DNA from 4 places in the Oceanobacillus sp. HCA-5259 genome. Region 1 is predicted to be linked to each of the others. Evidence: riboswitches for the same ligand, from Rfam matches in the RefSeq annotation. Region 1 holds a riboswitch; each other region holds the start of a gene.

Region 1 (8,608 bases):
ATAATCTTGTTGAAGGCAGCTTGATCGATAACAGGTCCCATATTAACGTCGGGTGTGGTAGTTTCACCAACAGTTAGCTCTTTCGTGCGTTTTACTACCCTTTCTAGTACTTCATCATAGACATCTTCATGAACGACTGCGCGAGATCCAGCAGAGCACTTTTGCCCTGAAAATCCAAATGCAGAAGTTACAATGGCGTCGACAGCAATATCAATGTCTGCTTCATTATCGACTACAACTGTATCTTTTCCACCCATCTCTACAATTGTACGTTTTAAGTGAAATTGGTTCTCATTAACCGCTGCGGCACGTTCATATAAGCGAGTTCCAACTTCACGTGAACCTGTAAAGGTTATTAGCGCTGTTTTTGGATGATCCACAAGATAATCTCCAACTTCTGAACCACTGCCTGGTAGGAAGTTGATGACGCCATCTGGTATGCCTGCTTCCAATAAAACATCTACAAATTCTGCAGCAATTACAGGGGTTGCACTTGCAGGTTTAAGTATGACTGTATTGCCTGTAACAAGTGGTGCTACCGTTGTACCTACCATAATGGCAAAAGCAAAGTTCCATGGCGGAATGGTCACTGCAACGCCTGAAGGGGTATAGAGGTACCGATTGTATTCCCCTGGTCTACTATTTATTTCTTTTCCTTTATCTAATTCAATCATTTGTCGGGCATAATACTCCATAAAGTCAATACCCTCTGCAATATCAGCATCGGCTTCGTTCCATGGTTTTCCAGCCTCTTTAATCAGTAAAGCTGTAAATTCACTCTTTCTGCGACGGATAATTGCTGCAGTCCGTATTAAAATATTCGCCCGGTCAATTGCATTCGTATATCTCCAAGTTTGGAAAGCTTGATTCGCTGCTTGCACAGCTTTTTCAGCATGTTCCTGATTCGCCTTGGCAACGTATCCAATTATTTCTTCTTTTTTCCCCGGATTAATAGAAGTGATCTTTTCTTCAGTAAGTACTTTTTCTCCATCTATTAAGAGGTCATAAGTTCCCCCGAGTTTTCTTTCAATTTTTTCTAACTCAGATTCCAATCTTTTGCGATTGCTCTCTATTGAGAAGTCTGTAAATGGTTCGTGCTTATACGGTGTTAACATAGAATCCACTCTCCTTATAAAATTTCGCTTGCTTGTATAAATAGCAAAAATCATGCCAACTATTTAAGTGTTGACTTATCAAGGTTTTAATAAAAAGAGATGCAAAATAAATTTGCGTTATTTTTAAAAAGCGCATAACCGTGCAAAATTATTTTGCTATTACAGTATATTTCCATTAAGCTGATAATAGGGAGGGAACACTTTCATGGGAAATGATGTAATGGATCTGCAAGCACTAAAGCATAGAAATAAACTATATGAACAGTTGCTGGATGAAGTGAATGTTGGTATCCACGTAATTAATAATCAAGGGAAAACAATTATTTATAACAAAAAAATGATGGAAATTGAATCAATGGAAGCAGCTGACGTATTGGATAAGGATGTATTAGAAGTTTTTTCATTTAAGGAAAATCAGCATAGTACACTTGTCCATACATTAACAACCGGGAAAGAAACTAGAGGGATTAAACAAACTTACTTTAATAATATTGGAAAAGAAATCACGACAATTAATGATACTTTTCCAATTATAAAAGATGGAAAGATTACTGAGGCAGTCGAGATAGCAAAAGATATCACTCAATTAGAACAAGTTATTAAGGAAAATGTGTTACAGAGGAAAAACACCAAATTTACATTTGATCAAATTATTGGAGATAGTGAAGAATTTGCTACGGTAATTGAAGATGCAAAACTAGCAACTCGAACAACTTCATCTGTTCTTATTGTTGGCGAAACAGGAACTGGTAAGGAATTATTTGCGCAAAGTATCCATAATGGTAGTGCAAGGTCATCTGCTCCTTTTGTCGCCCAGAATTGTGCAGCAATACCCGAAAGTTTAATGGAGAGTTTATTATTTGGTACAAAGAAAGGGGCCTTCACGGATGCGATAGATTCACCCGGTCTATTTGAACAAGCAGATGGTGGAACTTTGTTACTTGACGAGATTAATTCTTTAGACGCTTCCCTTCAAGCAAAACTCTTGAGAGTGCTGCAAGAAAGAACAGTAAGAAGAATAGGGGATACAAAGGATAAAAAGGTGGACGTTCGTATTATCGCAACGATTAATGAAGACCCGGCCGATATGATTATGGAAAATCGAATAAGGAAAGATTTATTTTATCGTTTGAGTGTCGTAACTTTATTCATCCCCCCCTTGCGTGAAAGAAAAGTAGATATTATGCCTTTAACGACGGAATTTATTAATAAATACAATACACTTTTTCAAATGAATATAAAGAATGTTAGTGCGGAAGCAAAAGAATTACTCTATGAACACGACTGGCCAGGGAATGTAAGAGAGTTAGAGCATACTATTGAAGGTGCGATGAATCTAGTAGTTGAAGAAAAGGAAATTCAAGTTCATCATTTACCCACTCGTTTTCGAAACCATAATAAATATAAGAGAGACAATGATAGAAACAGCAAGGATAGTCCCCCTATAATCGATTTTCATTCGAGAAAGCTGCGAGTTAGAATGGAACAGTTGGAAAAGGAATATATTAAACGAAAACTTTTAGAAAATAACTATAATATAACACAAACTGCAAAGATTCTTGGTATAAGCAGACAGAGCCTTCAATATCGCATAAGGAAATTTAATATTTAAATTTAGCACGTATTAACGGTCTGTAACATTTGAGTAAATTTTCCTTCAGCTAACGGAACCTTTTCGTAAGTTATTAATTGTTGAAAACGGGTATACTCTATGATAGAATTCAATATATAGTGCTTGACAAGGCAATTTAATACTAAATGTAGTATATAAGTAATGGTGACAAGATAACTGTTTAAAAGGGAATCCAGTTAAAAGCTGGAGCTGCCCCCGCAACTGTACGTGTGGACGAATTAGTAAACCACTATATCGCTTGCTGTTAGGTGACGATATGGGAAGGGCTATAGTAGGAAGAAGCACAAGCCAGGAGACCTGCCATAACTTGCAAGTTTTGTTTCTTCGGGGTGTAAGAAAGGTAAAACGATAAGAAGTGTGTATTTTTTTATGCATTTTGTCGTTTTTTCCTGCCGTTCATCCCGAAAATGAACGGTTTTTTTAATGTGTTTACATAAAGGGAGGAAATAAAATGCAAACAATGAGTCAAACTAAAAGTTCTAAAGGGATTGAATTAATTGATGAATGGGCCAAGGGATTAAATATTCAAACCGAAAAATATAAAGAAAAAGTGGAAGGACTCTGGAATTCTGACCAAATGAGGGATGAATTTTATGATGCTCTAATTAACCATGCCCTTGAAAATATAGACGAAGTATCACCAGACTGGACTTATTTTGCTACACGAATTTATTTGCATGAACTCTATCAAAAGGCTGCAGAAAATAGGGGTTATGACGCTTCTCTTTCGTATGGTCCCTTCTACGATTTATTAAAGCAATTGACCGATAAAGGAATTTATTCTACTAATCTTCTTTCAAGCTACACGAAAGGGGAAATTGATTATTTTGGTGAGTCACTTGAACAGGAAAGGGATTTATTATTTACGTACCCTGGCATTTATACATTGGCAACTCGTTATCTTGCAATGGATCATGAAAAGAATATCTATGAATTGCCACAAGAGCGCTGGATGGTTATTGCGATGCATCTTATGCAAGAAGAACCAGCTGAGGGTCGCACGAAGCACGTTCTAGAAGCATACTGGGCGCTGAGTAATTTATATATGACGGTTGCGACACCAACATTGGCTAATGCAGGGAAGAGTCACGGGCAATTGTCGAGTTGTTTTATCGATACGGTAAATGATAGTTTAGAAGGCATTTATGATAGTAATAGCGATGTTGCCCAACTGTCGAAAAATGGCGGTGGAATTGGGGTTTACATGGGTAAAGTCCGAGCGAGGGGCAGTTCAATTAGAGGATTTAAAGGGATGTCTAGTGGGGTTGTACCATGGATTAAACAGTTAAATAACACGGCGGTAAGTGTTGATCAGCTTGGTACTAGAAAAGGTGCAATTTCGGTTTATTTAGATGTATGGCATCGCGATATTGAGGAATTTCTTGATTTGAAGCTAAATAATGGGGACGAAAGATTACGAGCCCATGATATCTACACAGGGGTAAGTATGCCAGACTTATTTATGGAACAAGTGGAGAACAGAGGAGACTGGTATTTATTTGACCCTCATGAAGTTCGTGAGGTGATGGGCTTCTCTCTAGAAGATTTCTACGATGAGAAGAAAGGTGATGGAGAATGGCGCAAGAAATATCAAGCATGCATTAACGCTAATTTAGATTCGAAAAAGAAAGTACCTGCAATTGAAATTATGAAGAGAATCATGCGGTCCCAGCTTGAAACAGGGGCACCATTCATGTTTTACCGAGATGAAGTGAACCGCCGGAATGCGAACTCTCATACTGGGATGATTTATTGCACGAATTTATGTACGGAGATTACGCAAAACCAATCCCCGACAGAGTTTGTCCAGCAATATCTCACGGAAGAAAATGCCGTTGTGAAAAAATACAAGCCTGGTGATTTTGTTGTTTGTAACCTGAGCTCCGTCAACTTAGGAAAGGCTGTACCAGATAATGTATTGGAACGCCTCATCAAAATTCAAGTTCGCATGCTTGATAATGTCATTGATATCAATACGTTGCCATTATTACAAGCAACGCTCACGAACCAAAAGTATAGAGCGATTGGTCTAGGTACATTTGGATTCCACCATCTGCTTGCAAAAGAAGGAATTGAGTGGGAATCAGAGCAAGCTGTAGAATATACCGATGCAATTTATGAAAAAATCGCCTACTTAGCGATTTCTGCATCAGCAGATTTAGCGGAAGAAAAAGGCAGCTATCAAGTATTTGAAGGAAGTAAATGGAGTACAGGAGAGTACTTTGATAACAGAGGGTACGATGATTCCGAAGAGTGGATGGCATTGAAGGAGCGGGTGAAAGAAACCGGAATCCGCAATGGTTATGTAATGGCTGTTGCACCGAATGCGTCTACTTCGATTATTGCCGGCTCTACTGCAGGAATCGACCCAGTGTTTAAACCTTTCTATCATGAAGAGAAGAAAGACTTTAAAATGCCTGTAACGGCACCAGATATGGACCACAATAATTACCATATCTACAGACGTTCCGCTTATATTGTTGACCAGCGCTGGTCGGTGAAACAGAATGCAATGCGCCAGAAACACGTAGACCAAGGGATTTCATTTAACATGTATGTGCCGAACACGATCCGGGCTTCTGTTTTACTAGACTTGCATCTACAGGCTTGGAAGAGCGGACTGAAAACAACTTACTATGTACGCTCTTCTTCTACAGATATTGAAGAATGTGAGTGGTGTCAATAATGGATATGGGAAAGTTTTTACTTTCCCATATCTCTGCCCAAAGGAATCGATGACAAAGGGATTAATCGTACGTTATAAACAGGAGTGAAATAAATGAACATACTCATTGCTTATCATAGTTTTAGTGGCAATACCGAGGAAATAGCGGAGATGATCCAGGATCGATTAAATCATCACGGTTATCAACCTGAATTATATGAAATTGGTATGGGTGCCTATTTTCCTGAGTTAAGTAATTACGATATCGTCATGTTAGGGACGTTTACATGGGATCTGGGTAGTACCCCGGCTGAAGTAAAAGACTTTGTAGCGGATGTCGGCTATAAGCCGGATAATATTGCCGTGTTTGGCTCAGGCGAAACCCAATTTGGCGGGGAAGAGATGTTCTGTCTTGCAGTTACGAAACTAGCTAGATTTTACAATAGTCCATGGGAAGGTTTGAAAATAGAACAGTCCCCAAGGGGAAGCCAGGAGATAAAAGTTTCCAATTGGGTAGATGGAATTGTAGAAAGTGTAAGAAAAGAAAAAGAGCAGAAGAGCTGGGTGACAGTAGGCGTATAGAGTGAGTAAGAATAGAAAATTAAAAGAGGCAGGGAATACAAATATGACTGTAGTTTTAAAAAAAGCTAGAACGTTAGAACCAAAAAACCCTAATAAATCAACAGGGATTTTTGGGGGGAAGTCCAGTGGTATTTTAAATTGGAATGATATTGCATATCCCCATTGGTATCAGATTTACAAAAAGTTACTAGGAAACTACTGGCAAGCGGATGAAATCAATATGTCTTCCGATATTAGGCAGTTTCCCGAGTTGACGAAGGATGAACAGGATGCCTATTTGAAGATTATCGGATTACTGTCTACGTTAGATGCACCACAGACACGGACGGCCTTGTTATTATCTTTATACGCAACCGATCCATCCGTACAATCCATTATGGCTGTAATTTCGCAGCAAGAGGCTGTGCATAATGAGAGCTACTCGTATGTTTTATCATCTGTCGTGTCGTTGGATGAACAGAATAAGTCATTCGAGTTAGGCCGGACAGATCCAGTTCTCCTAAAACGGAACGAACGGATTATCAAAGTTTATAATGAATTTGCAGAGAATCCGACAATCAAAAACATATTAAAAGTCATGGTCTATACTTCTCTGCTGGAGGGAATGTTTTTCTATTCCGGATTTGCCTTCTTTTATAACTTAGCACGAAATAATAAAATGGTAGGAACTAGTACGATGATCAGCTATATTAATCGGGACGAGCTCGAGCACGGAAGATATATTGGCGAATTGTTCCGCGCAACACTAGCTGAGAATCCGGAGTATAATACGGAAGCGTTCAATGAGTGGGTATATGATGCGTTCCGTCATTCGGTGGAACAAGAGATTAATTGGTCCAGATATGTATTAGCTCATGTTGATGGAATTGATTTAGATGAAATGGAAGGCTATATTAAATATCGAGCGAATAAGATGTTACGTATGTTGGGCTTAAGTGAGATATATGATGGTTACTTCGATAATCCGATGAAATGGATTCGCGCATATGTAGATAACTTTGATGGAACGAAGACAGACTTCTTTGAGCAAAAGTCACGTGCCTATACAAAAGTAAGTGATTTGAACGGGTTTGACGACTTATAAAGTGAAACTTCATTCAGTGGGGGTATTACAGACCGTTAATGCGCGATAAAAGAATCGTTTGTTAGATAGGAAAATCCGAACAATCTAGGAGGAACTTCTACCTTAGATTGTTCGGATTTTTGTTATGTTATTCTTAGCATTTGCTTCTCTTTTCTACCATACAAGAAGAAATAAAGCACGGTTGAAGCTAATACTACAAAACCTAAAATACCGTAAAGGGAACTGTAACCTATTAAAGGTATAATGAATCCGAGCAGATAAGGGCCGAACCCAAGCCCTGCATCAAGCGCAATAAAATAGGTTGATGTAGCGAGTCCTAATCGGTGAGGCGGGGTCAGCTTAACTGCGATAGCCTGTGAGCAGGACTGGATATTCCCAAACCCAAGACCAATCAGAAATCCAGACAATAATAGAGTCATCCCGCCACTTGCTGTACTTAGAAGCAGCATTCCAGCTGTAAAAATCACAAAAGCTGGATACATGACATAGTTTGCTCCTTTCAAATCCATTAAGCGGCCAGTGAAAGGGCGTGATAGTAAGATTGCCACAGAGTAGACGAGAAAGAAGAAACTCGCCACTTCAACGAGGTTTTTTTCTGCGGCATAAAAGTTAATATAAGAAAGCACACTCGAATAGCAAAGACCTAGCACGAGAACAATAATTGCAATAGACATCGCCCTTGGTTCGATAAAATTAGAGATTTTAAATCCTTTCTCCTCTAACTCTTCTATTGAAAAGTCTACTTTTGGCACATTGATTAGAAATGCTGTAATTAAACTAATAACCCCCAATAGTAAACAGAAACCAAAAATAATCGAATAGCTCGTGTTTTGACTTAGATAAAGCCCAAAGAATGGACCAATAGCTGCAGCCAAAGTTGCACTCATACTGTAATAGCCGATCCCTTCAGCTTTTCGAGATGCCGGAATCAGGTCAGCAACAATTGTTCCAGCTGCTGTACTCGCTATTCCAAGTGTAAATCCATGCAACAGTCGCACAATTAATAGCGAATAGATACTCGCACTAAAAAGATAAAAAATACTCATAATCGTAAAAAGAATTAGGCCAATAAATAATGTTTTCCGCCGGCCGATCAACTCAATATTTCGCCCAGCTAATAGTCTTCCGATCAGCGTGCCGATAATAAAGATTCCAGTTACGAGCCCAGCAAGGCTTGTGGAAGCTTGATATTCGTTAGAAGCGTAGACCGCCATGATGACAATTAATAAGTAAAAGACCATCGTCAGGAAAAAGTTAATCATGGCAGTAATGATGAAATCCTTTGTCCATAGTTTCGGTTTACTCACGTTCATTATCCTTTCTAATATTCTCTTGTAATTTAGGGAAGATATGATAAGCAGCTAGTTGCTCTTCCTTCGTGATACCTTCCATGACATGATTTTCTAAATCCGTTATTTTTATTCTGCATGTTCGATAAATCTCTTTACCCAAATCCGTTAATTGAATAATCTTCTCTCTTCTGTCTTCACTCGGAATTGGTTTTATAATTTGCATTTCTTCCAAGCGGT
Region 2 (8,608 bases), on a different contig from region 1:
AATCCGTCAAACGTTAAGATGAACTTAAGAAGAATGAATAATAGCGGTCCGAGAATAAGACCTGTTATCTGGGCATTAGTGTACGGCCGCTTTCCGCCATTTCCTTTACCACCGTAGCCACTCTTTGTTACATCTGGTTTCTTTACTTTATTTTTCTCTATTGCGTCTCCCGGCTTTACGAAAAAGCGAAACATGTCCTTCACTTGATCATGTTTTTCCCAAAGCCAACCCCAAGTTGCTGAAATCATGATGCTCCCCCTTTTATATAAAAATATAAGTCTAGTTTAAATGTATTTTTGATAAAAAGCAAGTTGTTGTATATCAGTCGTGAGTAAGTCCTGTGTACGTATCGACGCTTATTTTTATAGATTCCCCCATGATGTATAACAAGTTGGAAATGCTGAAAAATCTGTGTTTGGTAGTATTCTAATCGATTGAAATACAGAGATTAACATAAGCGCGAGGGAAAGAGATTGGTCATAAATGACCGAAGAGAGCAATCCGCTTCATTCGAGTGATTAGACAGCTTAAGTGAAACTTCATTCAGTGGGTTTTCTTACCTCCCCTCTGAATGTTAGTTGAGCAGAATCAGGGATTTACGAACTGTATATCCCCCACGTTTAAATGTTGGGCTTCCCTCCTGTTTAGAGGTGGGGGTATTACAGACCGTTAATACGTGATAAAACCATAAACGCCATTTCTCTTCACCAATGCAGGCGTAAAAAAAGAGCACGAAACTGCATCCATGCTCTTTTCTCCCAATCTGCTATTCTATTTCAACATCTCAAATACTTGCTCCACGTCTTTATCGCCCCGGCCAGAAAGATTCACGATAATCACATCATCCTGCCCTAGCTCTTTCGCAAGCTGAATCGCATGACTTACTGCATGGGAGCTTTCAAGTGCAGGGATGATTCCTTCCGTTTTCGATAACTCTTGAAAAGCTTCCAATGCTTCTTCGCCAGTCACACTCACATACTCCCCGCGACCGGTGGCATGCAGATGACTATGCTCTGGACCGACACCTTGGTAATCGAGCCCAGCTGCAATCGAGTCGGTTGGTAATGCTTCACCATCCTCATCTAATAACGTTAAGGAACGATAACCATGGAATATTGCCGGCTTCCCTTTCGAAATGGAAGCTGCCTCGGCAGGTTCAACACCAATCAGTCGTACAGAGTCTTCATCAATGTAATGAGCGAAAGCACCGATTGCATTACTTCCGCCACCAACACAAGCGACGACAGCTGCAGGGAGTTTCCCTTCCTTCGCCAGAATCTGACGTTTCGATTCTTCGCTGATGACAGATTGGAAGTATTTTACCATCTCGGGGTATGGATACGGGCCTACTGCCGAACCGATTAAATAAAAGGTCGTTTCGTGATTAGCGACAAGATCAGCAAATGCTTCATCCACCGCTTCCTTCAGACGTCCCCACCCTTTATCGACAGCTACGACTTCAGCCCCGAGGAGTTCCATCCGGAATACATTCAAGCGTTGTCTTTCAGTATCTTTTTTACCCATATAAATCGTGCACGGCAGTCCGACCATCGCACAAGCAGTCGCTGTCGCAACACCATGCTGACCTGCTCCAGTTTCCGCTATAATCCGCTCTGCACCGGTTCTCTTCGCTAAAAGAATCTGTCCGAGCACATTATTAATTTTATGGGCCCCTGTATGATTCAAGTCTTCACGCTTCAAATAAATTTTAGCCCCACCGACTTTTTCAGTCAGATTTTTCGCAAGGGTTAGTGGATTCTCACGTCCAACATACTCTTTCAAATAATACCGATATTCCTCAAGAAATTCGGGATTATCCTTATATTTCTCAAAAGCTGCACCAATTTCGTCTAAAATATCCTTCAAATCTTCCGGGACAAAGCTTCCTCCGAAATCACCAAAGTAACCTTTCTCTGCTACATTCTCTTTACTCAACTCTACTCATCTCCTACATGAAATTTCAAGATTCTCTTCATTATAAATAAAAAATGAAATAATTCAAGATTGTATTATAACTTTACTTTTTTCACTTTTTCCTATTACTGCCACGAAAAACCCTTGCACTGCGGGCATACTCCACATCCGCAACTTGCAGGCGAGAATTAACTACACGGGCTGCTGCAAAGAAATAATCAGATAATCGATTCATATACTTTAACGGAATTGGATCTAAATCTTCTTCCCGCTGATAAAGTTTTACAATCTGTCTTTCCGCTCTTCTTGCCACTGTTCTCGCAACGTGTAAATATGCAGCGGCCTCCGTTCCGCCTGGGAGAATAAATCGTTCAAGCTCTGGTGCCTCGTCTATTAAGACATCCATTCTCTCTTCCAAATACGTAATCATATCTTCAGAAAGCTCGTGAGGACGTTCTTTTTTCGATACATTAGAAAGCTCAGTTCCGCAGTCAAATAATTCATGCTGAATTTTTTCCAAATCAGCAATGAGGTCTTTGAACGGTTCTTTATTCTTATTGAGCCCAGCTACCGCAAGACCTACAAAAGAATTCGTTTCATCAATTGATCCGTAAGCTTCCACCCGAATATCATCCTTCGTCGTCATTCCACCTATTAACGCGGTCTTTCCTTTGTCACCAGCCCTTGTATACAGTCTCAAATGAATCGCTCCTTTTTTTGTTTTTATACTCTCAAGCAAACGTTTGATTTACCCCTGCTCAGCTGTTTTTTTCCTCTTTAACGTTTTGGAAATGGCCCTCTTCATTTCTTGATAAACAGCATTTCCTATTAGAGCACCTAACTCCGTCGCGGTTCCAGCATAATCCAATTCCTTCCCTTGTTGGGTTGCGGCAATTAAAATACTGTCTGTAGGAGTTCCTGTTGCGACCGTACCTGTCTTCCGGTCTTGAATAGCGAGGTCTCTTAACACTTGAGCCTTCGCCTCCGTTGCCGTGATCGTTGCCTGAATAAAGGCTTCTTCCGTTAAACTGCCATTTACAAAAACCCATGTATTAATCGTTCCCGGAGCAACTGGACCAACAAGCGGCTTTGCTCGTGAGCTGTCCACCGCATTTCCAACACTCGCTGTCACAACAACTAAGATTGAAAAACCATTACCCTCATAAATACCAAAACTGTAATCTTCCAAGACAATTGCCGTCATCATTCCAACCGTCTGAGCCGGCGGGAAACCTCGCCCTTTTAAATAAGCTCGCATTTCCTTCCGGTGATCATTACAATAATAATTCTCATCGACATGCCGATTGACAAAGTATTTATACCAGCCAATCCCTGCGCCAACGATACCAGAGGATATCGTTTTCAGCGGGAGATCTGAATGGAGTACGATTTGCTCTGTACTAAAAGAAAGGTTTGTTTCATCAATTGACCACAGTTTTTTTCCCTGCCACGTCTTCTTGCTTGGCATTAAATGCAGCTGTGGCTTGGCTATTTTAGAGTGGGCCTGCTTAATGACCTCTGTATCGAACACCGAGTTAATCAGTTCCTCAGAAAGCACTTCATCTGGATTTTCCAACGCTTTTGCTTCGCCCTCATCCATTAAAAGCAGGCGATCACAATAAAGGCTCGCAAGGTTTAAGTCATGCAAAATCGCCACGACTGTGAGGCCCTTTTCTTTTGCACTTTTTCTGAGCAAATCAAGCAATTCTTTTTGATAGGCTAAATCAAGATGGTTAGTTGGTTCGTCCAAAAGAAGAACTTTCGGTTGCTGCACGAGAGCTTGGGCCAGGAATATTCTCTGCTGTTCTCCTCCAGAATGTTCCATCACCGAGGTGTCCGCAAATTCAAGGATGTTCGTTTGCCGCATGACACGCTGAACGATTTCCTCATCTTCTTTTGTCCATGATCGGAACAAGCCGCTATGGTGCGCATAACGACCAAGTGACACCATTTCTTTTACTGTATAAGGAAAAACTTGGGGAGTGAGTTGGGGTAAGACGGCGATTTTCTTAGCTAATTCTTTCTTAGAGTAATCGGCAATGTTTCTCCCCGCTACTTCAATTTTTCCCTGTTGCAGATCGAGCAGTCCACTAATCATATTGATTAAAGTTGTCTTCCCACTGCCATTTGGTCCTAGAATTCCAAAAAACTCTCCTTCATTTACGGAAAAACTAATGTTTTTTACAATCTCTTCACCATCATAGCCACCCGAGGCATTTTTAATTAAAAGCATGGTTCACCTCTCAACTTCTTCTCCGTTGTTTAATTAATATTATCGCAAATACCGGTGCACCTACTAAAGCTGTAATCACTCCGACAGGCAATACTTGAGGTGAGATAATTGTCCGCGATAATAAATCGGTCAATATAAGAAAGCTCGCTCCAATAATCATCGACAACGGCAACAAATGGACATGATCAGAACCCCATAGCTTTCTAGTTAAATGCGGGATAACTAAACCGACAAAGCCAATTGTCCCGGATACGGCAACCGCTGCACCTGTGAGGATGGAACCAGCAATAAGAATAAGCATTTTCCTTTTGCCAACGTCAACGCCTAAATGCTGGGCCCGTTCTTCGCCAAGCGACATCGCATTCAGTTCTTTTGTATTCATTAATAAAATGAGTGAGCCAAGAATAAAGAAAGGGAGAATGATTCCAACATAGCGCCAGCCTCGCATCGATACACTGCCAAGCAGCCAACCGATAATCTGCTGCAACTCATCCCCTGTTAAAGCGATAATTAATGAAATAACCGACCCTAAGAACGCGCTGAAAATGATTCCCGTAAGAATAATCGTTTCTACGCGCATCGTCCGGTCAATTTTTCGTGCAAAGTAAAGCACAATTATAATGGTCGCTAACGCTGTTACAATGCTTAAAAACGGCAAAGTAAACATCCCGATAACCGGTAGTGATATTCCGAAAAACAATGTTGCAACAGCACCAACGGAGGCCCCAGAAGATACTCCAAGAATATATGGTTCCGCGAGCGGATTCCTTAGCAGTCCTTGGAAGGCCGCTCCCGCAATTGCGAGTGAGGCCCCGACAAGTCCTGCCAACAGTACTCGTGGCAAACGAATCTCGTATACAATACTTACATACATTGGATCGACATCAGCACCAACGGGTAAGCGAAAGGCTTCGCTGCCAATCACTTTAACAATATCAAGAATCGGGACGGATACACTGCCAATCGAGATGGCAAAAAGCATCGCTCCAATAAGAAGCGTAAAAGAAATTCCATATTTTGTTACATTACTCTTCATCAAACAGCTCCGGATAAACCGCTTCAGCTAATTCTTTTGCCCCTTCTGTGAGTCTCGGACCGGAACGAGTAATCAAATCAGCATCAATATCATAAACTCTTTCATTCGTAACTGCTTCAACTACATCAAAACCATTTCGCGAAAGAACCTCTTCTTCTGGATTTTCAATATATGCACCGTAGGAAGTGATGATGACATCCGGATTCAGTTCAATGATTTCCTCTGGATCAAGCGCGAGCCATCCTTCATGCTCACCAGCGGCATTTTCAGCATGAATCATTTCCAACAGCTCATGAATAAACGTATGCTGACCTGCTGTATAAATATCCGGTGCAGGGGAATTTTCAAAGAAAACTGTCCGTATATCTTCCTCAGCTATCTCGGATGTAAGCTCACGAATCTCTTCAAATTCTGCTTCCATTTCCGCAATCAGTTCTTCTGCCTCTTCTTTAGAACCGATAACTTGTCCAATGGTTTCAATCGTCTCGTAAGTGCTCGCAATATCCTGCGCATCTTGAACGACGAATACTGGTATACCTGCAGTTTCAAGTTGTTCGAATGCTTCCTGTGCACTGCTCACCCCTAATTCATGGGCGAGGACAATATCCGGGTCAAGGCTAAGGATCAGTTCCACATTCAATTCCATGCCGCCAATTTTTTCAATTTCCTGTACTTCTTCCGGATAATTATCATGATCCGACACACCGACTACCTTATCCCCTTGTCCTAAAGCAAATGTAATTTCCGTATTGCTCGGGATCAATGAAACAATCCGCTCCGGTTCTTCCTCAAGCGTTATTTCATTATCTATTGCATCTGTGAGTGTCAGTGGATAATGATCACCGTTCGTTGACTCTTCTTCAGTTGTTTCATCTTTACCTGTATTTCCAGTTGCATCTTCATTGTCTGTCGCGCCTTGTCCGCAAGCAACTAGCAGACTAAGTAAGAACGCGAGCAGCAAACCCTGCCATAATCTTTTCATTTCCATTCCTCCAATAATAAATTCATTAAAAAAAGCATCCCACACAGTGTGAAGATGCTTCAGTAAATAGGTATACATCCATATAGACCCATCACCTGACTATCCTCGTAGTGCTGGCGTTACAGAATAGGCAGGTCTCCTGGCTCATGCTCATCACTCCGCTGCACCTTCCCATGCATTTAACGCACAGTGGTATTTACAGCTCGTTCGCACATACAGTGGCGGGACCGCGTTGGACTTACACCAACTTCCCTTTTAAGAATTCAACAATCGAATCCACCTATTTCTATTGCATTTCATTTTATCAAATGAATCTATATCATATCGTACACCTTTTTCATGTGAAAGTCATCTTTTTATTCTTGCCCGGGCAAGAAGGCAAATCAATATCTTATTTAACTTTTTCTATCGAGGATATTGAATGAATGGAAGAAGGATTCTACCATTCCTCAGCAAACTGCATTCTGGGTGTTTTCCCATTCGAAGGAGCGGAATGCGATGTAGGGAAAATAAACTGCGGTTGCTTTCCCTTGTGAGGAGATAGAGAGCTGGATTGGGAAAATAAACGGCGATTACTTTCCCTTGAGAGGAGATGGAGCGCTGGATTGGGAAAATAAACGGCAGTTACTTTCCCTTGGGAGGAGGTGGTGCTCTGGGATGGGAAAATAAACGGCGGTTACTTTCCCTTGGGAGGAGATGGAGCGCTGAAATGGGAAAATAAACGGCGGTTACTTTCCCTTGAGAGGAGATGGAACGCTGGGATGGGAAAATAAACGGCAATTACTTTCCCTTGAGATGAGACGGAGCGCTGGATTGGGAAAATAAACGGCAGTTACTTTCCCTTGGGAGGAGATGGAGCGCTGGATTGGGAAAATAAACGGCGATTATTTTCCCTTTAGATGAGATAGAGCGCTGGATTGGGAAAATAAACGGCGATTACTTTCCCTTGGGAAGAGATGGAACGCTGGAATGAGAAAATAAACTCCGATTAGTTTCCCTTGAGATGAGATGGAGCGCTGGAATGGGAAAATAAACGACGATTACTTTCCCTTGAGAATAGATGGAGCGCTGGAATGGGAAAATAAACTCCGATTAGTTTCCCTTAAGATGAGATGGAGCGCTGAATTGGGAAAGTAAACTGCGATTACTTTCCCTTGAAAAGAGATGGAGCACGGAATAGGGAAATTAACAGCGATTAACATTCCTCATAAGCGCGGATATAGCAATAGTAAAATAAACACAAAAAAACTGCTCCCTTGTCCCTTGACAGAAAGCAGTTTTCAATCAATTACTCTAACCCAAGTAAATTTTCAATCACGGAAACCACACGGTCGGCATATTTATTACATGCTTCTTTCGTTTCCGCTTCGACCATCACACGGACAAGTGGCTCGGTTCCGGATGGACGGACGAGCACACGGCCATTTTCACCGAGTTCTTTTTCCACCGCATCAATTTCTTCCAAAATAAGCGGGTTGGTCAATGCTTCATTCTTATCCGTTACTTTAACGTTTTTCAGAACTTGTGGGAATACTTGCATCTCTCCAGCTAATTCCGATAAAGGTTTCCCTGTATCTTTCATAACATTTACAAGCTGTAATGCAGTTAGCATACCGTCACCTGTCGTAATAAAATCGAGGAAAATGATATGACCGGATTGTTCTCCGCCAAGGTTGAATCCGCCCCTACGCATTTCCTCCATAACATAGCGGTCGCCTACATCGGTTTTATCACTATGCATGCCATTCTCTTCAAGCGCTTTATAAAAACCGATATTACTCATGACAGTTGAGACGATTGTATCTTCACGAAGTACGCCTTTTGACTTCATATATTTTCCACAAATATACATGATTTGGTCACCATCAACGATATTACCTTTCTCATCGACTGCAATTAAACGGTCACCATCTCCGTCAAATGCAAGACCAATATCTGCGCCCTTTTCCAATACAAGCTCTCTTACCGCTTCTGGATGAGTGGAACCTACACCGTCGTTAATATTCAAGCCATTCGGTGATGTGCCAATCGTGTAAATGTCTGCCTCGAGGTCCGCAAACAGATGAGTTGCAAGACTGGATGTTGCACCGTGTGCACAGTCGATAGCAATTGCAAGGCCGTCAAAGTCGTTATCAATCGTATCTTTTAAGAAAGAAATATACTTTTGTCCGCCTTCAAAATAAGCATTCACTGTACCGATGTTTGCTCCGACCGGTCGCGGAAGTTCGTCATCCTCATCGATAAGCTTTTCAATCTCTGCCTCCTGCTCATCCGTCAACTTAAAACCATCCGGACCGAAGAATTTAATTCCGTTATCTTCCACCGGATTGTGCGAAGCGGAAATCATAATACCTGCATCAGCACTCATTGATTTCGTTAAATAAGCCACTCCTGGAGTAGAGATGACGCCGAGACGCATGACTTCTGCACCGATAGAAAGTAA
Region 3 (6,520 bases), on a different contig from region 1:
TTTGGGTCGGAAAACGAGATGAATCCTTTTTCTCAGGTGACTATGCATTCAGAATATCGAAAATACAAATTCCGTGAGCAACATGACAGTATTCCGGACATATAGAAGGTTATCAATCCCTATTGACCAGCTCATTTCGCCTAAGAGGAGCTATCAACGTCAGGATGTTAAGATTCCTAAATACCCCACTTCCCGCTTAAGACTTGCTCGGAAAAATGGTGTAAGACCACGAATAAATGAAATCAATAATAAAAACAATCCCCCAAACCATTGAAATGTTATACATCATTTCATTTGCATAAGGTGATGCCAAGTAATTGTCATCACCAATCCACGAAAGATCAGTCAGGTAATTCATCGCCTGATTGAGATCCTTTATTCCATAGCTCCAGAAAACAATCTGGACGGCTGCGAATATAAGTAAATGGAAAATGGAGCTGTATCGATTGATTTTGGCAATATATTTCGGGTCTTTTTGTCTCCTGATGATTTCTTTATCCCTTTCAGTAAGTAAGTCGATACCGCGCAAATTACCAATCTTCAAGCGCATCCAACGGTCCAACTTCCGGAAATCATTGATGCCAAAAGTGCACGCATACAAAATAAAAATCAAAATAACAATTTGAAACATCGAAATCTCGCCTGTTTCCCGGTAAATAAGGAGAGCAAGCACTCCCTCAACGATAAATAAGCCGAGAAAAGACAGCAGAAAGATAAGACTTAAATTCCGTTTGTTGAAAAAATAGCGGATGACCCCGAATAGAATTAATGAGATAAAGGACAGTATCTCTGCAGCGATAAAAATTTCCCATTGATGTTGGATTAGAAAGGTCATTTGGTGGCTCTCCCCTTTTGGAATTGGTTTAGGTTAATATGAAAAACACTCACTTGTAGTTTTACGGCGGAAGTGAGTGTTTGGTTTCAATGATTGCGCCTATAAATTCTCTTAAAACCATCGGATATGACTAAGTTGTATTTTTAACCTGTCTAGCTTTCTCTTGAATTTCCCCCGTTTATCGGTGATTAGTTGGATTTCAGATTTCAAAGCAATCTTTTCTGCCACGGTTTCGATTGTCAAGTTCTCTGTATTAATCCGTTCCTGGAAAATATCATGCGATAGTCCTGCGATACATCGATTGAAACATGAGGGAAACCCAATATATGAAGGTTGGGATATACAGTCCGTAATAAATCCATGATTCTGTTCAACTAACATTCAGTGGGAGAGGTAAGGATATCCCCACTGAATGAGTTTCACTTTATGGCACGGGTTGCAATATCGGCGGTCCACCTAAAGACGAATCTTTAAGTCTTTTATAAGCAACATAAAAGGAGATCATTGCACCGATAACAAAGAACATGGCTGAAACAAAGGAAAGTTCTTCTAAAGATATTATCTCATTTGAAGAGTTTGTTGATTTTGATTCTTGTGGTGATGACATAATGAGTACACCTCCAAATATCTTTTCCTTCTTTAATGTATTCAAGCGGAGAAAATATTTTACTCTTTTTAAAGGAAGACAGCCTTCAGATAATAACCTACCCGCCGATTGCCTTCCAGCCATGCGAAAAGTATTAATTATAAACTCGTATAAAGATAGGAATAATCATGTTAAAATACTGTTATAGAAAGGTTTTAAAAAAGAGCATTTCTAAGAAAGGAGTTAAAAGGTTATGGATATCCATCTATTCGTCCTAATTTTCACCATCATTTTCATGCTCCACAACCTAGAAGAAATCATGACAATTGAAAAATGGTTCAACAAAACGTATCCAAGAATTCGCAAAAGAATCCCTGCTTTTGTAGAAGAAGAACTCAGGAAATTTGAGACAATGAATGCAGCCAGATTTTCTTTCGTTGTATTTTTACTTTCTATCCCAGTAGCTATTCTGATTGTAATTACAACAATAACTGAGCACTATCTTCTATTTCTCGGGTTAAATCTGTTATTTGCTTTAAATATTTTTACCTATCCCGTACAATCCTTATACTTACGCAGCTATACTCCAGGTCTTTGGACTTCTGTATCACTGATCATTCCTTATTATATTATTCTTTCTTATCATATATCTAATACTGGTTTATTAACATTCAACAATTTATTAGGTGCAGTCGTAATTCTAATCTTGTTTATTCCTATTTTTCTCCTCAGTCATAAAGCAGCAGAAAAATGGAACTAACTCCTCGAGACAAAATTCAACAGTAGCAAATCTTGTCCTTTACTTAGCATCCGACGAATCCAGTTATTCCACTTGTTCTGAGTTTATCGTGGATGGTGGAATTACCGCAATATAATAAAATTTTCACACCAAAAAAACGACAGAGATTATCTAAAAATATTCCCTGTCGCTTTTTATTAGACGAAATGTGCTCTTACTCAATCCCCTCTGCTATTTGCAGAAACAATTCTTTCGGCATTTCAGATTCTTCGCCAATTAATTCAAGAAACACATCTTCATGTTCCCAAGTGAGACACATGAAACCATCATCATCAACCGCCAGATTACCTTCATTACCATTAATAGTGATTGTCTCCGTCTCTTCCCCTTCAAACATTCCATCATAATCCTCTTGTGAAGGATAGATGCTAAATACGAAGCCGTTCCAATCTTCATCCTCATAAATGAGATAGACCATCTCTGACTCATCATCCGAGGAATAATAGGATTCCGTCATTTCATAGCCCTCCGGTACGAATGTAACATCGGGAATCGTATAATCTACATTTTCCTTAATTTCCTCAAGTGACATTTCTTCCTCGAGAAATGCAAAATCTTCTTCCCATTCCTCTTCCGTTACAGCATTTTCTTTTACTTCTTCTGGAATTTCAATTGGCTCAACTTCATTCACATTCGACACCGTAGCTTCCGCTGTAACTTGAATAGATTCACCGTCCATTTCAAATTCCGCCTGAACAGTTTGTGATTGGATCAACATTGACTCTTTATCAACCTTCATTTCGGTCTCAAAACTGTTAATCGTAATGTCGGAAAGGTCTTCTTCCAAGTCAATATCCATCGTCAAATCTCCCATTGATGTATCGAAATATGGTTCGATTAATTCCTCAAATTCTTCTCCCTCACCGGTTAACGCAAGGATATACTGATCCTCTTCCTCCGTCATTTCAAATTGATCAGCAAACGCCTCTAGTTTTTCAAGTTCACCTTCATTTAATTGGTCAAAGCTCTCTAGTCCCATTTCTTCTTCATCCGTAATGAACCATTCACCGAACATGTTCATATACACTTCTTCACCAACGATATATGTCTCCACATCCATAGAAATTCCAGTCATCCCCATCGTCATGTCTAAATAAAGTGTGTCCGGATCATGTGTGACGTCAGCCGTACCTTCAATCGATACAATCATATCCATAATCTCTGTATCGATCTTCATCTCTGTCGTATAACTTTCTAAATCAGCATTCGCTTGAATTGCCTGCTCCAACACTTGGCCTTCTGTTAACGGCTCCTTATCTTCCCCACAAGCGGCAAGCAGTAAGAAGCTTGCCATTATCAATAAGGCAATGGTTTTTCTCATCTCTTTTTCCCCCTTTTACTTATGCAACATCTTTAAAAATAACAATTGAAAAAGTGACCCCTAACTCCTCTCTCATGTAGACATGTATAGGAAAATCCCTTTTGTAAAACTAAAGAATATTATACCCCAATACTTGGTAAATGGGGATAGTTATTTAGATGGATATGAATTTTATTTTTTAGTAAAATGAAACTTAATTACTTGCCACTCGTATGTAAGATATAAATGTATGAATCGGAGGATATTTAATGAAAAAGTATCTTGTCTTTATCATTAGTTTTATTGTAATGTTCACCGTATTCCAGGTACTGTCTGGCATGTTTCTAACATGGATATATACTCCGAATATTAGTTCAGCTTGGAGCATGCGTACTGGTCTCTCCCAGGAAACCGTTATTACAGGCTGCAATTCATTTGGGCTACCATTGTTTACTGCTGCGCTTGCTGCTTCTGTTGCTTATGTGACCTTCGTGAAGTTTGCAAGGCGTAGGAAAGAAAATATTAAATGATGAAAACAAAGGCGCAAGCGCCCTTGCAGGTTAAAAACGCGACGTCCTGTCGCAACACCTGCACTAGCACATCCTGTGCGTCGTAGCAACGTACAAACTGGAGCACTCCGGAATGAGATAAAGGAAACACAACGAACGATAGTGAGTTGATGTTGACTTTCACCACAAGGGTATAAAGGCGACTAAGCCTCACAAAGACCGCTCGGCAAGTCTTCTTTATCGATTGGAGGAGTGTGAAGTTTGATAGTTGCTGGGCGCTGGAGCCGGACGTAGCTAGCCCCGGATACCTAAGTTATCACAGCATTTTTATTTTATAGTTTCATGTATAATGGGAAAGAGGCAGGATTCTTTCTTACCTGCCCTCTGAATACTCCCGTATCTGCATCCGTCGACTTTTCCTTATTTGCGCACTTTGAAACAGACGCTTCTCCTCCTCCGTTTCCGGAATCACGCCACTCACTTTGGTTGGAATTCCTTCACTATTAATTGCAACCATCGTCAGAATTGCAGTAGTCGTCGTTGTTATTTCGCCTGTATCCAAATGCTGGCATTCCACTTTCACATACACTTCCATCGAGGTTCTGCCCGTAGAGACGACGACCGCCTCCAATTTTAATATATCACCCGCCTTAGCAGTTGAGAGAAAATTCACCGTATCGATCGATGCCGTGACGACCACACTCCCGCTATGCTTCATAGCAGCAATCGCCGCTATTTCGTCAATTGATGCTAAAACAGTTCCTCCAAAAATTGTTCCCATATGGTTTGTATCCGGAGGTAAAACAAGCTTCGTCTGAATTGTTCTCGAAATTGTCGCTGGTAATTTTTCTTCCATTTCATAACCTCTTCTCTGTTCTTTGAAGTGACCGCTTAAGAGACTTCGGGAGAGTTTTTAAGGAAATGAAAAAACCCATCAGAACTGATGGGTATAATAAAGATAGCATCCTCAATAAAACAGTAATCTTTTACCGTTAAAAGTCAGAATAAACCTCATTATACCTTCCCAGCTCCCGAAGAAGATAACTTTCATAATAATGGCAGGTCTCCTGACTTATGCTTCATCCTACTCTAATTCCTTCCCGTCCAAGACAGTGGATTTACTTATTTCGTCAGCATTTACAGTTGCGGGTACAGTTCTGGTTTCACACCAGATTCCCTATTAAGTCTCCTTAGACACCATGATTACGGGTCTTATCGTATGTAGTTATTTTCCATAAAAAGCTAAGTATTGTATCAAGCATAGTATAGATTGTTTAAATTAGCAATGTTAATGGAAGTTTATTAAAAACGAAACATAAACATATAGCAAATGTGGAACGTAATAATGAATAATTAGAAATAATCATTACAATATTCGCTAACTTTAAAAGAGGAGTGATCTGTTGAGCGACTGGATTCCAAGACTTATATTGCTCATTGTCGCAGTACCCTTTGTTTGGTATTTTGTTGCATTAAGTAAGAATGTAAGTAAAACAGAGAAAGAGCATGATCGGGATATGTCATATGAGATCAATCCGTTTACAGGATTGAAAATGCCATCAAGTGATTCAAGGAAAGATAAGGAAAAAAGAGAATAAACCGCTTAACAAAATTAGGGGGGAGCGACAAGCACTCCCCCATTACTCTCTTATAACGGCCACATCTCAATATTTTCTGCCATTTCCCAGAACATGTATTCAAATTTACTTGTTTTTACAACAATATCTTCAAGCGCTTGCAACTCTTTTTCAGATTTTCCTGCTGCGTAATCGTTAATGAGCTTCTGGCAGTTTTCGGCAAGCTCGGTGAATCCTTCTGAGGAATACATTTGAATCCAATTACCGTAAAACTCATGCTCTAATGACTCTGGGTTTTTCGCTAATTCTTTTCCAATATAGTTATAGCTCCATGCACAGGCCAGCACAGATGCAATCGCATTCTCTACACCGCCAAGCTGGGAAACATTCAGCATATAACTTGTATAAGCAGTCATCGTTGCTGATGGTTCAGTTTCCTCGAGTTCTTCACTTGTAATACCAAAGCGGGCTGCATATTCCCTGTGTAATTCCATTTCCATGTTCAATGTCCCGTGCAATAGATTCGCAAACATCGTCATCGTATGTAAATCCGGTGACTTTGCGCTCCCGATTGCAAAAACTCTCGAATACTCAATTAAATAGACATAGTCCTGCTTCATATAATGCTTGAACTTTTCCTTATCGAGCGTCCCATCCCCGATTCCCTTTACAAACGGATGCTCCAAGTAAGCTTCCCAAATTGGCTGGACCTTTTTCCACAGACGATCTGTAAACTGTTCACTCATGATTTATTCCTCCCTTTTTGGTATAGAACCTCTCTACACCACAAAGGGTATGTCTCGATTTGCCGAAAGCCTTTCGTTACATGTGTATGAAACACTTTTACCTTTCCCATTAAAAAAGACCGCTCTTTTTATAATGGAAAAAGGCGGTCTGCGCGTAACATGTTGATT
Region 4 (8,608 bases), on a different contig from region 1:
AGTGTTGATTTTCCGCTCCCGGAAGGCCCGCATAGGACAACAAAATCACCTTCATGAACGGTGAAGTTAATATTTGTTAAAGCTTGCTCGGAGGAGTTCGGATAAGTGAAATTTAAATTTCTCGTTGATAGAAGTTCCATTTGATGACCTCCTTGCCTTCCGTCCAAATCGGTAAACTGATAAGTACAGTCCAACTAAGAAGATAGAACCAGCTGTATCCCTGTAACATGATAGATTCCAATACCGGTGTCAGCGTGAGTATCGTTTTATTGCTCTTCCAACCGATTAGGGTCAGCAGACTAAGTAGAAGAAGAAAAACGAGCACCGCCCAATCCCGAGACTTCCAGAGATAAGCTTCATATTGACTTCTTTTCTGTAAGCCATACCCGCGCGCTGACATGGAATCAGCGGTTTGTACTGCTTCTTCAAGCGAGTAGGTTAATAGAATGTGAATAAATAACATGCCATTTTGTGCTTTCTCCCGTAGTTTCCCATCTTTCATGGAAACACCCTTCATTTCCTGCACGTCCTGAATATCCGCCAATCGTTTGCGAAATAGCGGCATAAAGCGAAGGGCGAGCATAAGAATCAACGCCCATTTCGGAAAGAATTTGGAAAAAAGATAGAGAAACTTATCGGACGTCATGACAATATTAAAGGTTGTGAATAAAGCTAATATCCCTGACAAAGTAAGAGCGATCATGGCACCTTGAATGATCGCTTCCAAGTAAAAGGCCCGTGAAAAGAGTTCAAAGAGCACAATATTCCCTTGCTGGTTAAAAAGAGGTGTGAACACAAAAACGAACAGAGCTAAAAAGATAATCATGTATTTCCATTTATTCAGCTCGACCCCTTTATCAAGGATAAGATTCACAAAAATAATAGAAAGGAGAGCTGCGGTTAAAAAAACCGGATGCTGATTCATCATCAAACCGGCAATAACAATGATGTAGTAGAGCAATAGGACAAATGGGTGAAAGGAACGGAATCCTCTAAGCATGTATCATCCATCCTTTAGTCTTCCAAGTAATTCTTTGTGTATCTCCAGTGCACTTTATACCCGTCAAAAATCTCATAGGCATCAGCACTTCGCGGAATCATAATTCCTTCAACAAAAACATTCCAGCCACTAAGCGGACCTGCATCAAATTCGCCGAGACCACCAATGCTTTTTACATAAGCGCTTGCTCCAGAACCGGTATAATCAACACTAATTCCTTTACTGCTTAATGCACGTAATGTAGCGGCAAGAGCTGTTTCACCGTCCGTGATTTCAACTTCGGTCGGTGCTAGATTTGGTCCGTTTAAGTCACCTGGACTTTCAACCGATACGAATGCTGTCTTTTTTGGAGCAGGTTTTGCTTCTTCTTTCGGTTTTGGGTTGGAGTTAGGTTGTTCATTCTTAGGCTGACTAGGTGTATTAGTATTTTTGCTATCGCTCGATTTAGATGTACCCGTATTTGCAGACTGCTTATTGGAGTTTCCGGCTGAATGGTTGGTATAATCCTTTTGTTGATTGGTATTAGGTGTTGACTCATTTGAATTAGTAGATTCATTCGTTGATTGGTTTGCGTCCGTCTTCGTTGTTGTCGATTCGTTGTCCGTATCCTCGGATGCATCCGCAACTGTACTTTCTTTCTCTTCTTTCTTGGTATTTTCCTCTGATGCTTCACTCTCCTCTGCATCTTCATCATCAGCTTTTTCAGTGTTAGAACGAACTTTGATTAATTCTTTCGTTTCCATAGAGACTGCCGATGTTGGAATAACTGATATCTTTTCCACTTGGATGGCTGCTTGTTGGCCACCACATGCTACAAGTAGAATCATAGAAAAGGTGATAAGGGCTAAACGGAATACCTGCTTCATAACAAACATCCTTTCTTTAAAAGGGTAGAATAATCCACTGGTAGTCAGCGGATTATCCATAGAGTGAAACTTCAATCAGTGGGGGTTTTTCTTCATCCTCATTGATTGTTAGTTGAACGAATCGGAGTGCTAGCGTCCGTTATCTCCCGCCTAAACTTTCACGAAGACCCTAAAGTTTTGAGGTGGGAGTTTTACGGACGGTTACACCGGGATAAATATTACTCTGTAACTTTATTTCTGCGCTTAATATACAATAGAGCACCGGCTGCGATTAGGATGAATCCTAATGCTAAGAGATTAAACATATTTGTTGCTGTCATTGGCAGTTTCTTACCTTTTTTATCTTTGTCATTATCTACCAGTGGCGGGGTTGCTCCGTCTTTATCATCGTCGGCAGGATCTTTTTGTCCTGTATCATGTTTAAATACTCCAAATGTGCTAAGGTGATCGGTTGTTAGGGTGACAAATCCGGCTGTTGCATCATAAGTGCTGCCAGATAAAACGTCCCAGCTTTCCGTTTCTTCATTGAAATGGAATGCTTTTATTTGGTTAGCATCGAGCCCTTGCACTGCGTCTGCGTCAACTGCCAAGCCAATGATAATATCATGATTAAACTCGGAAACAATCGTTCCATCCACGGTTAAGGTAAAGTCATAGACAGCACCGATTGCTTCTTTAACACTTTGTTCAGCGAGATTGACTTCAATTGTTTCACCAAGTTCACGTAATTGTTTCACTACAGGAACAGGAATCGTGATGATCGTATCTCCGTTATTAATAACGAGCGGCTTGTCTGCCTGAACAAGGTAGTCGGCAGCTTCAGCTTCTACCGCAACTGTAAAATTAGCTAATTTGTCTGCATGATGGGGTGTTACTACGACAGCATGTTCAGTTTCATATTGGTGCAGGTTGTCTTTTGTTATGATAACTTTATTCGGATCGTCAGATGGATTGTTTTTGTCATTGTCCCCATCGTTATCACCGTCATCCTTGTCATCGCCAGGCTCTTTCGGATCTTCCTTCTTATCAAACTTAAACACTGGACCAGTACCATTCTTGAATTGATCATAAGCAACTAATGCTAATGCCCCTTGGTTGATTGCGAAAACACTTGAAACATCATCTTCCGGTAAATGTTTAAAGCTGCCATCTTCCATTTGGAAGCTGATAAGGTGTTCTAGTAAGTTTCCGCCAGATTTTGTAAAGGCATCGCTTGTTGCGTCAACTCCGACAGCGGATAGGCCGATAATGACCATTGCAGCGGATTCCGCTGAATACCCGCCATTAAACTCTTCATCGTATCCGCCTTTATCCCCTTGTTGTTTGCTCATAGCTTTAACTGCTCGGTCAAGTGCAGCCTTCACGTCCGCATCATCCGCATAAGCGCTTAAAGCAAGCAGGCCCATCCCAGTAATATCCGGGCTTGGTCTTTCACCAAAGAAGGACCAGCCGCCTGCATCCAGCTCCATCTCAAGGAATGCTTCAATGATGCTGTCCCGTGTCCAGTCTGTACCTTCTGGGATCGGATAATTGAAACTATCAATTGCGAGCAAGCTATAAACGAGTTGGTTACTTAATGGCATTTTTTCATTCAGTAACATCTCAATCAAGTTGATGCCGTTTATATCTGTTGCATCATACCCGGCAGAAGTTAAGATAATAATGTTTTTTGCAATTTCTGTAGCATTCCCTGAGTAATCATCATTGATGGAAGCGGCTACTTCTTCGGCCATGTCATTTGAAACATCAGCACCAGCAGAGTGAAGGGCGGAGAATCCGTACCAGTCCATTTCAGCTGGATTGGACGAGAGATAATTGATTACAGCTTGGAGGGCTTCTGTATAATCTTTATCCGCAACTACCTGTTCTTTATCTTTTTTCTTATCTTTTTCATTTACAGGTGGCTCTTCTGATTTCTCATCTTCTTCATCAGCCGGTTCTTCCGGTTCACACGAGTCATCGACGACAAGTTCAAGCGTGTCGCCATCTTTAACCGTATGACCGAGTAACCCAACTTGCATCATGTCGCCATTCATATAGGTCGACCAGTATTCACAATCTCTTTCTAATGGTTCACCTAAGTAATTCACAAATGTTAAGTATTCGGAATCAACGCTCACATCTACTTTTACATTTTGATTTGCAGCAGCTTTAATTAGAGCGTCATAGGCAGTCGTGTATTGTGGCATGGATACAGTAGTCTCTGTAATAACTGTCTCCCCATTTGCATCTACTGCAGAAACCGCAACATCAAATACTTGAGGTTCGGCTGCAAGGTCTGTAAGAATAAATTGAATATTATCCCCGTTCGTTACTTCAGTTGAACTTGCTCCCATGTCTTGGAATAGACCATTCACATAAAAGGACCAGAAGTTCGATTCGGGATCAGCAGCTACTCCGCCAATACCCGTAATCATCTCGCCAAAGTCATAGCTGTCCCATTCGAGTTGATCATCTACTTCTCTAATCACATCAAAGGCAGTATCCCCATTTGAAATTTCCACTGCTATAGTGTCTAATACTGCAGAACCATCTTCATCAACAGCGGAGATGGTGACAGCATTCTCCAAGTTTGCTGCATTTACGGTTTGCAGGCCGAATAATCCAGATTGCGAGAGAAATAGAATGGCAGTCATCACCACGATAAACAGTTGCTGTAATCTACTATTTCGAACCATTTGTATACCCCCATCTTACGTATTTTTACCAATAAAAAAACATCTCTACCTTTAGAGATGTATAACAAAGCAAGCGTTATCAATCATGGATCAATCCATAATACATAACTACTATCAGCCACACCTCCTATCCTCGTAGGTTTATAAATTGGCGCTAAAATAGGCAGGTCTCCTGGCTTATGTTCATCGCTCTCCATTGCCTTCCCATAATAAAACAGTGGCTTATGAATGAAGAACTCGCATTTACAGTGGCGGGACCGCGCCGGATTTTCACCGACTTCCCTTTTCATGATTTTAAAATAAAAATCAACCTATTTTTTCGCATATTTAGTTGTTGAAAGGGGAGAAAAAGTTTCTCCAGATACTATGTATTAACTATGACTTAAGTATAGCAAAAATTATGAGTTTGTCTATGGGGGGAAAGAAAAGGACTTTCTTCATTAACAATTCAACTAGCTGCCGATATAAATAATGTGCCCACGCAATAGCTGCTCAATTTGATAAGGATAAAGGTTAGTGAATCCATAGTTAACTAATATTATCAATCAAATGTTTGTTTTAACAAATTCTCATTTATATAGTGCTAGATTCAGGATTTGTTACAGTTTCAATTTCATGCCTTCATGTGTTGCTCTAAATCCTAATTGTTCATAGAATCGCCGTGCCTCTGTTCTTTTTTTATCAGTCGTAAGCTGGATCAAATGACAGCCGCGTTCTTTTGCTCGTTCGATTGCCCATTGAATTAGCAGCTTGCCCACACCTTGTCCACGTGCGGAAGCAGATATCCTGACACCTTCAATCGTTGCACGCCAGCCTCCTTGGTAAGTGATGGAAGGCGTAAAGGTGATTTGCTGCACTCCGATGATCTCCTTGCCAATACACGCTACAATCAATTCATTATTTGGATCTGAATCAATTGCAAAAAAGGCTTCTCGATAACGATTTGGGAGAGGTTTTTCGTACTTCTCCCGAGAAGCACCAAGTACATCATCCGCAAGCAAGGCGACGATACGTTCCAAATCCTCTACGGTTGCTTTCCTAAAACTAATGTCAGATTCCATTCTCATTTCCCCCCAGTTTATTGAGAAATTCCTATATAATCATTTATTTTCACTATAAGTATATACAAATAGCCTAATTACTCAACTTTAAAGATTGAAAAATTGGCCTTTCATCACTATTCATGAGTTTCGTATCTGGGATAAATTCATCGATGTATTCATCATCCCCGTTTTTTAATTGGTAATCCATCGGAATCTCTTTTACATTTTTTAAAAAAGAGGGATTTTCAAATACTAATTGAAAACTTAACCTGACTTTATTGGCATCTGAAAAGTGCTTATCTAGCGTTATCCTAATTTCATGCACTTATCAGAATCAGGGGCTTTTTTTATTATAAAAATACTGCTCATCATATTTTTTACCTATACTATTAGAGTGTGATAATATTAGCATTGGTTAACGGTTAAAGGAGCGAGGGCGATAACATGTCAGCAAATAAAGATGAAATCATATTACGAGGATTAAAAGAAAATAACTTGAAAAATATAGATTTGAATCTGCCAAAAGAGAAGATCATCGTTTTCACAGGCCTTTCCGGTTCAGGAAAAAGCTCAGTCGTCTTTGATACATTAGCTACCGAGAGCAGAAGACAGATGACATTGAATTATCCTCACTATGTCCGGAATCAAATGCCGAAGTTTGAGCGTCCCCAAGCTGATCTTATGCAGAATTTAAGCCCGGTTGTTGTCGTGGAACAGCGGCAATCAGGAGGAAATTCACGTTCAACGGTCGGCACGTATATGGATATCCATCCATTGATTCGCTTATTGTTCTCTAGGATTGGTGAGCCAGCAATTGGCTCTGCGACAGACTTTTCTAGTCAAAGTGCGTTCGGCGGTTGTCCGGAATGTAGCGGCTTCGGCGAGGTCATTGCACCAGATTTGAGAAAAATTGTGGATGAAGAGAAGTCACTCCGGGAATACACAGTAAAATTTAAACCTTTATCTCCTTCTGGCTGGCAAGGTAGATGGATGATGACATGCGGTTTATTTGATCCGGATAAACCAATCAAAGATTACCCGGAAGACAAGCGTCGACTGTTATTATATGGCCCGCCAGAGGGGGAGAAAGTGAATGCACCCTTTCATACAAAACATGGACCACAACCCCATGATTGGGACGGAATCCTGCCCCGTTTTACACGGCTTTACATTAACAGGGATATTTCCAAATTGAAAGGAATCACCCAAGATGATGTCCTCGCGATGTCGACACGTTCCCTCTGTCCAACCTGCCAAGGGTCAGGACTGAATCCAAAAGTGTTGGAAAGCCGTATCAATGGCTTAAATATCGCGGAGTATGACCACTTGGAACTGACAGACGTTCTAAAAGAATTACAGAAAATAACCGACCCGCTCGGAGAATCAATCGCCCAGCAGGCTATTCCCCATGTGACCCAACTTGTTGAAATGGGGCTAGGCTATTTGAGTCTATCAAGAAAAATGGGCACATTGTCTGGTGGTGAAGCGCAAAGGGTAAAAATCGCCCGGCATTTAGGAAGCAGTCTCAACAATATTACATATATTTTCGATGAGCCGAGCGCAGGGCTTCATCCGGAAGAAGTGGAAATGTTGCTTAACATGTTGCACCATATTAAAGCCCAGCATAATTCCGTTATCGTGATCGAACATGATGTATCGGTGATCAAGGCAGCAGATGAAATTATTGAGATGGGACCAGGAGCTGGGATCCATGGTGGAAAAATCATTTACCAGGGCAAGTTGGAAGGGTTGGAAAATTCAGGAGCAGCAACAAGTTTAAATGAAAAAATAAAAATCAATCAAAATCCCAGGAAGCAAAATGAATTTTTCACCATAAACAAAGCGACGAACAATAATTTGAAAAATATAAGCGTAAGCCTTCCGAAGTATACGTTAGTCTCCGTCTGTGGTGTCTCCGGTTCTGGTAAAAGTTCTCTTTTGACGGAAGCATTTACAGAACAGTACCCTGAAACAATTACGGTTGGGCAAGGAAGTATCGGCATTTCTAACCGTTCAACCTTAGCAACCTACATGGGGATCATGGATGATATCCGTGCCATATTTGCGAAAGAAACGGGGCAGCCAGCAGGATTGTTTAGTTTCAACTCGTTAGGTGCCTGTCCCGTTTGTAAAGGCAAAGGGGCTGTCATGCCTGACGTGGCATTCGCGGATCCAGTAACGATTTCTTGTGAAGCGTGTGGCGGGACGAGGTATTCAGATGAAGCTTTATCTTACCGCTACCAAGGTAACAATATCGTGGAAATATTAGAGCTAACGATAGACGAGGCGCTCGACTTTTTTAGAATGCCGAAAATCATCAAGCGCGTGAATACGTTAAAAGATGTCGGGTTAGGGTATCTAACCTTAGGACAGACGACAAGTTCACTAAGCGGAGGCGAAGTCCAGCGATTGAAACTGGCAAGCCATTTACAAAAAGAGGGGCAAATTTATTTATTGGATGAACCTTCTTTAGGACTTCATACGAAAGATAATAATAAACTTCTTGATGTATTCCAGAAGCTTGTGAACAGAGGGAATTCTGTTATCATCATTGAACACAATCTAGACTTTATCGCGGCAAGTGATTGGGTAATTGAGATGGGTCCAGGCGGAGGAAAAGAAGGCGGTCAGATTATATTTGAAGGAACACCGGAAGCAATGTTGAAAGCTCGGACTGTGACAGCGAAATGGTTGCGGGCTGGTATTGGAGAAAGATGAATAAAAAGTGGTGTTCATGGGAAAGTGATGAATATCACTTTTTATTTCACTTTACCTACTTCGGATAAAGAATTGATAAACGAACAAAATAGAATCAAACATCTAACTGTGGAAAGAGGAAATTAAATGAGTACAGCCGCGAAGCAACAAAGAATTACAAAAATAAAAAAGATATTACGGGCATTGGCAGTTGTTATTGGAGCTTTTATCACAGCATATGGACTAGAGTCGGTACTCATCCCTAACAACGTGTCTGACGGAGGAGTGACAGGTTTAAGTATCGTTGCTTCTCAATTATTCGGT

The links. A riboswitch is a leader RNA that binds a small molecule or an ion and turns the genes downstream of it on or off. The one in region 1 is predicted to bind cobalamin.
Region 2: linked by a shared signal. The riboswitch ahead of WKU33_RS13245 (ABC transporter substrate-binding protein) and the one ahead of WKU33_RS15625 (ribonucleoside-diphosphate reductase subunit alpha) in region 1 are both predicted to bind cobalamin.
Region 3: linked by a shared signal. The riboswitch ahead of WKU33_RS00370 (acyl-CoA thioesterase) and the one ahead of WKU33_RS15625 (ribonucleoside-diphosphate reductase subunit alpha) in region 1 are both predicted to bind cobalamin.
Region 4: linked by a shared signal. The riboswitch ahead of WKU33_RS03385 (DUF4430 domain-containing protein) and the one ahead of WKU33_RS15625 (ribonucleoside-diphosphate reductase subunit alpha) in region 1 are both predicted to bind cobalamin.

Annotation. Positions count from the first base shown of each region.
Region 1 covers NZ_JBBKBV010000036.1:3,701-12,308, reverse strand. Annotated here, with positions in the region: gene pruA (L-glutamate gamma-semialdehyde dehydrogenase) at 1-1,115, opposite strand, end outside; gene WKU33_RS15630 (sigma-54 interaction domain-containing protein) at 1,321-2,727, shown strand; cobalamin riboswitch at 2,874-3,067, shown strand; gene WKU33_RS15625 (ribonucleoside-diphosphate reductase subunit alpha) at 3,200-5,434, shown strand; gene WKU33_RS15620 (flavodoxin) at 5,528-5,995, shown strand; gene WKU33_RS15615 (ribonucleotide-diphosphate reductase subunit beta) at 6,039-7,079, shown strand; gene WKU33_RS15610 (MFS transporter) at 7,202-8,392, opposite strand; gene WKU33_RS15605 (MarR family winged helix-turn-helix transcriptional regulator) at 8,379-8,608, opposite strand, start outside.
Region 2 covers NZ_JBBKBV010000025.1:24,392-32,999, forward strand. Annotated here, with positions in the region: gene WKU33_RS13220 (SLC13 family permease) at 1-248, opposite strand, end outside; gene trpB (tryptophan synthase subunit beta) at 772-1,935, opposite strand; gene WKU33_RS13230 (cob(I)yrinic acid a,c-diamide adenosyltransferase) at 2,027-2,614, opposite strand; gene WKU33_RS13235 (adenosylcobinamide amidohydrolase) at 2,663-4,147, opposite strand; gene WKU33_RS13240 (FecCD family ABC transporter permease) at 4,158-5,183, opposite strand; gene WKU33_RS13245 (ABC transporter substrate-binding protein) at 5,173-6,165, opposite strand; cobalamin riboswitch at 6,278-6,464, opposite strand; gene glmM (phosphoglucosamine mutase) at 7,454-8,608, opposite strand, start outside.
Region 3 covers NZ_JBBKBV010000001.1:80,231-86,750, reverse strand. Annotated here, with positions in the region: gene WKU33_RS00400 (hypothetical protein) at 197-835, opposite strand; gene WKU33_RS00395 (hypothetical protein) at 1,260-1,565, opposite strand; gene WKU33_RS00390 (HXXEE domain-containing protein) at 1,675-2,181, shown strand; partial or broken gene WKU33_RS00385 (SDR family oxidoreductase) at 2,204-2,296, shown strand; gene WKU33_RS00380 (DUF4367 domain-containing protein) at 2,375-3,541, opposite strand; gene WKU33_RS00375 (hypothetical protein) at 3,790-4,050, shown strand; gene WKU33_RS00370 (acyl-CoA thioesterase) at 4,403-4,885, opposite strand; cobalamin riboswitch at 5,070-5,246, opposite strand; gene WKU33_RS00365 (hypothetical protein) at 5,433-5,627, shown strand; gene tenA (thiaminase II) at 5,678-6,352, opposite strand.
Region 4 covers NZ_JBBKBV010000003.1:180,934-189,541, reverse strand. Annotated here, with positions in the region: gene WKU33_RS03400 (ABC transporter ATP-binding protein) at 1-140, opposite strand, end outside; gene WKU33_RS03395 (energy-coupling factor transporter transmembrane component T) at 113-1,000, opposite strand; gene WKU33_RS03390 (DUF4430 domain-containing protein) at 1,015-1,866, opposite strand; gene WKU33_RS03385 (DUF4430 domain-containing protein) at 2,085-4,544, opposite strand; cobalamin riboswitch at 4,690-4,874, opposite strand; gene WKU33_RS03380 (GNAT family N-acetyltransferase) at 5,144-5,605, opposite strand; gene WKU33_RS03375 (ATP-binding cassette domain-containing protein) at 6,032-8,305, shown strand; gene WKU33_RS03370 (YitT family protein) at 8,432-8,608, shown strand, end outside.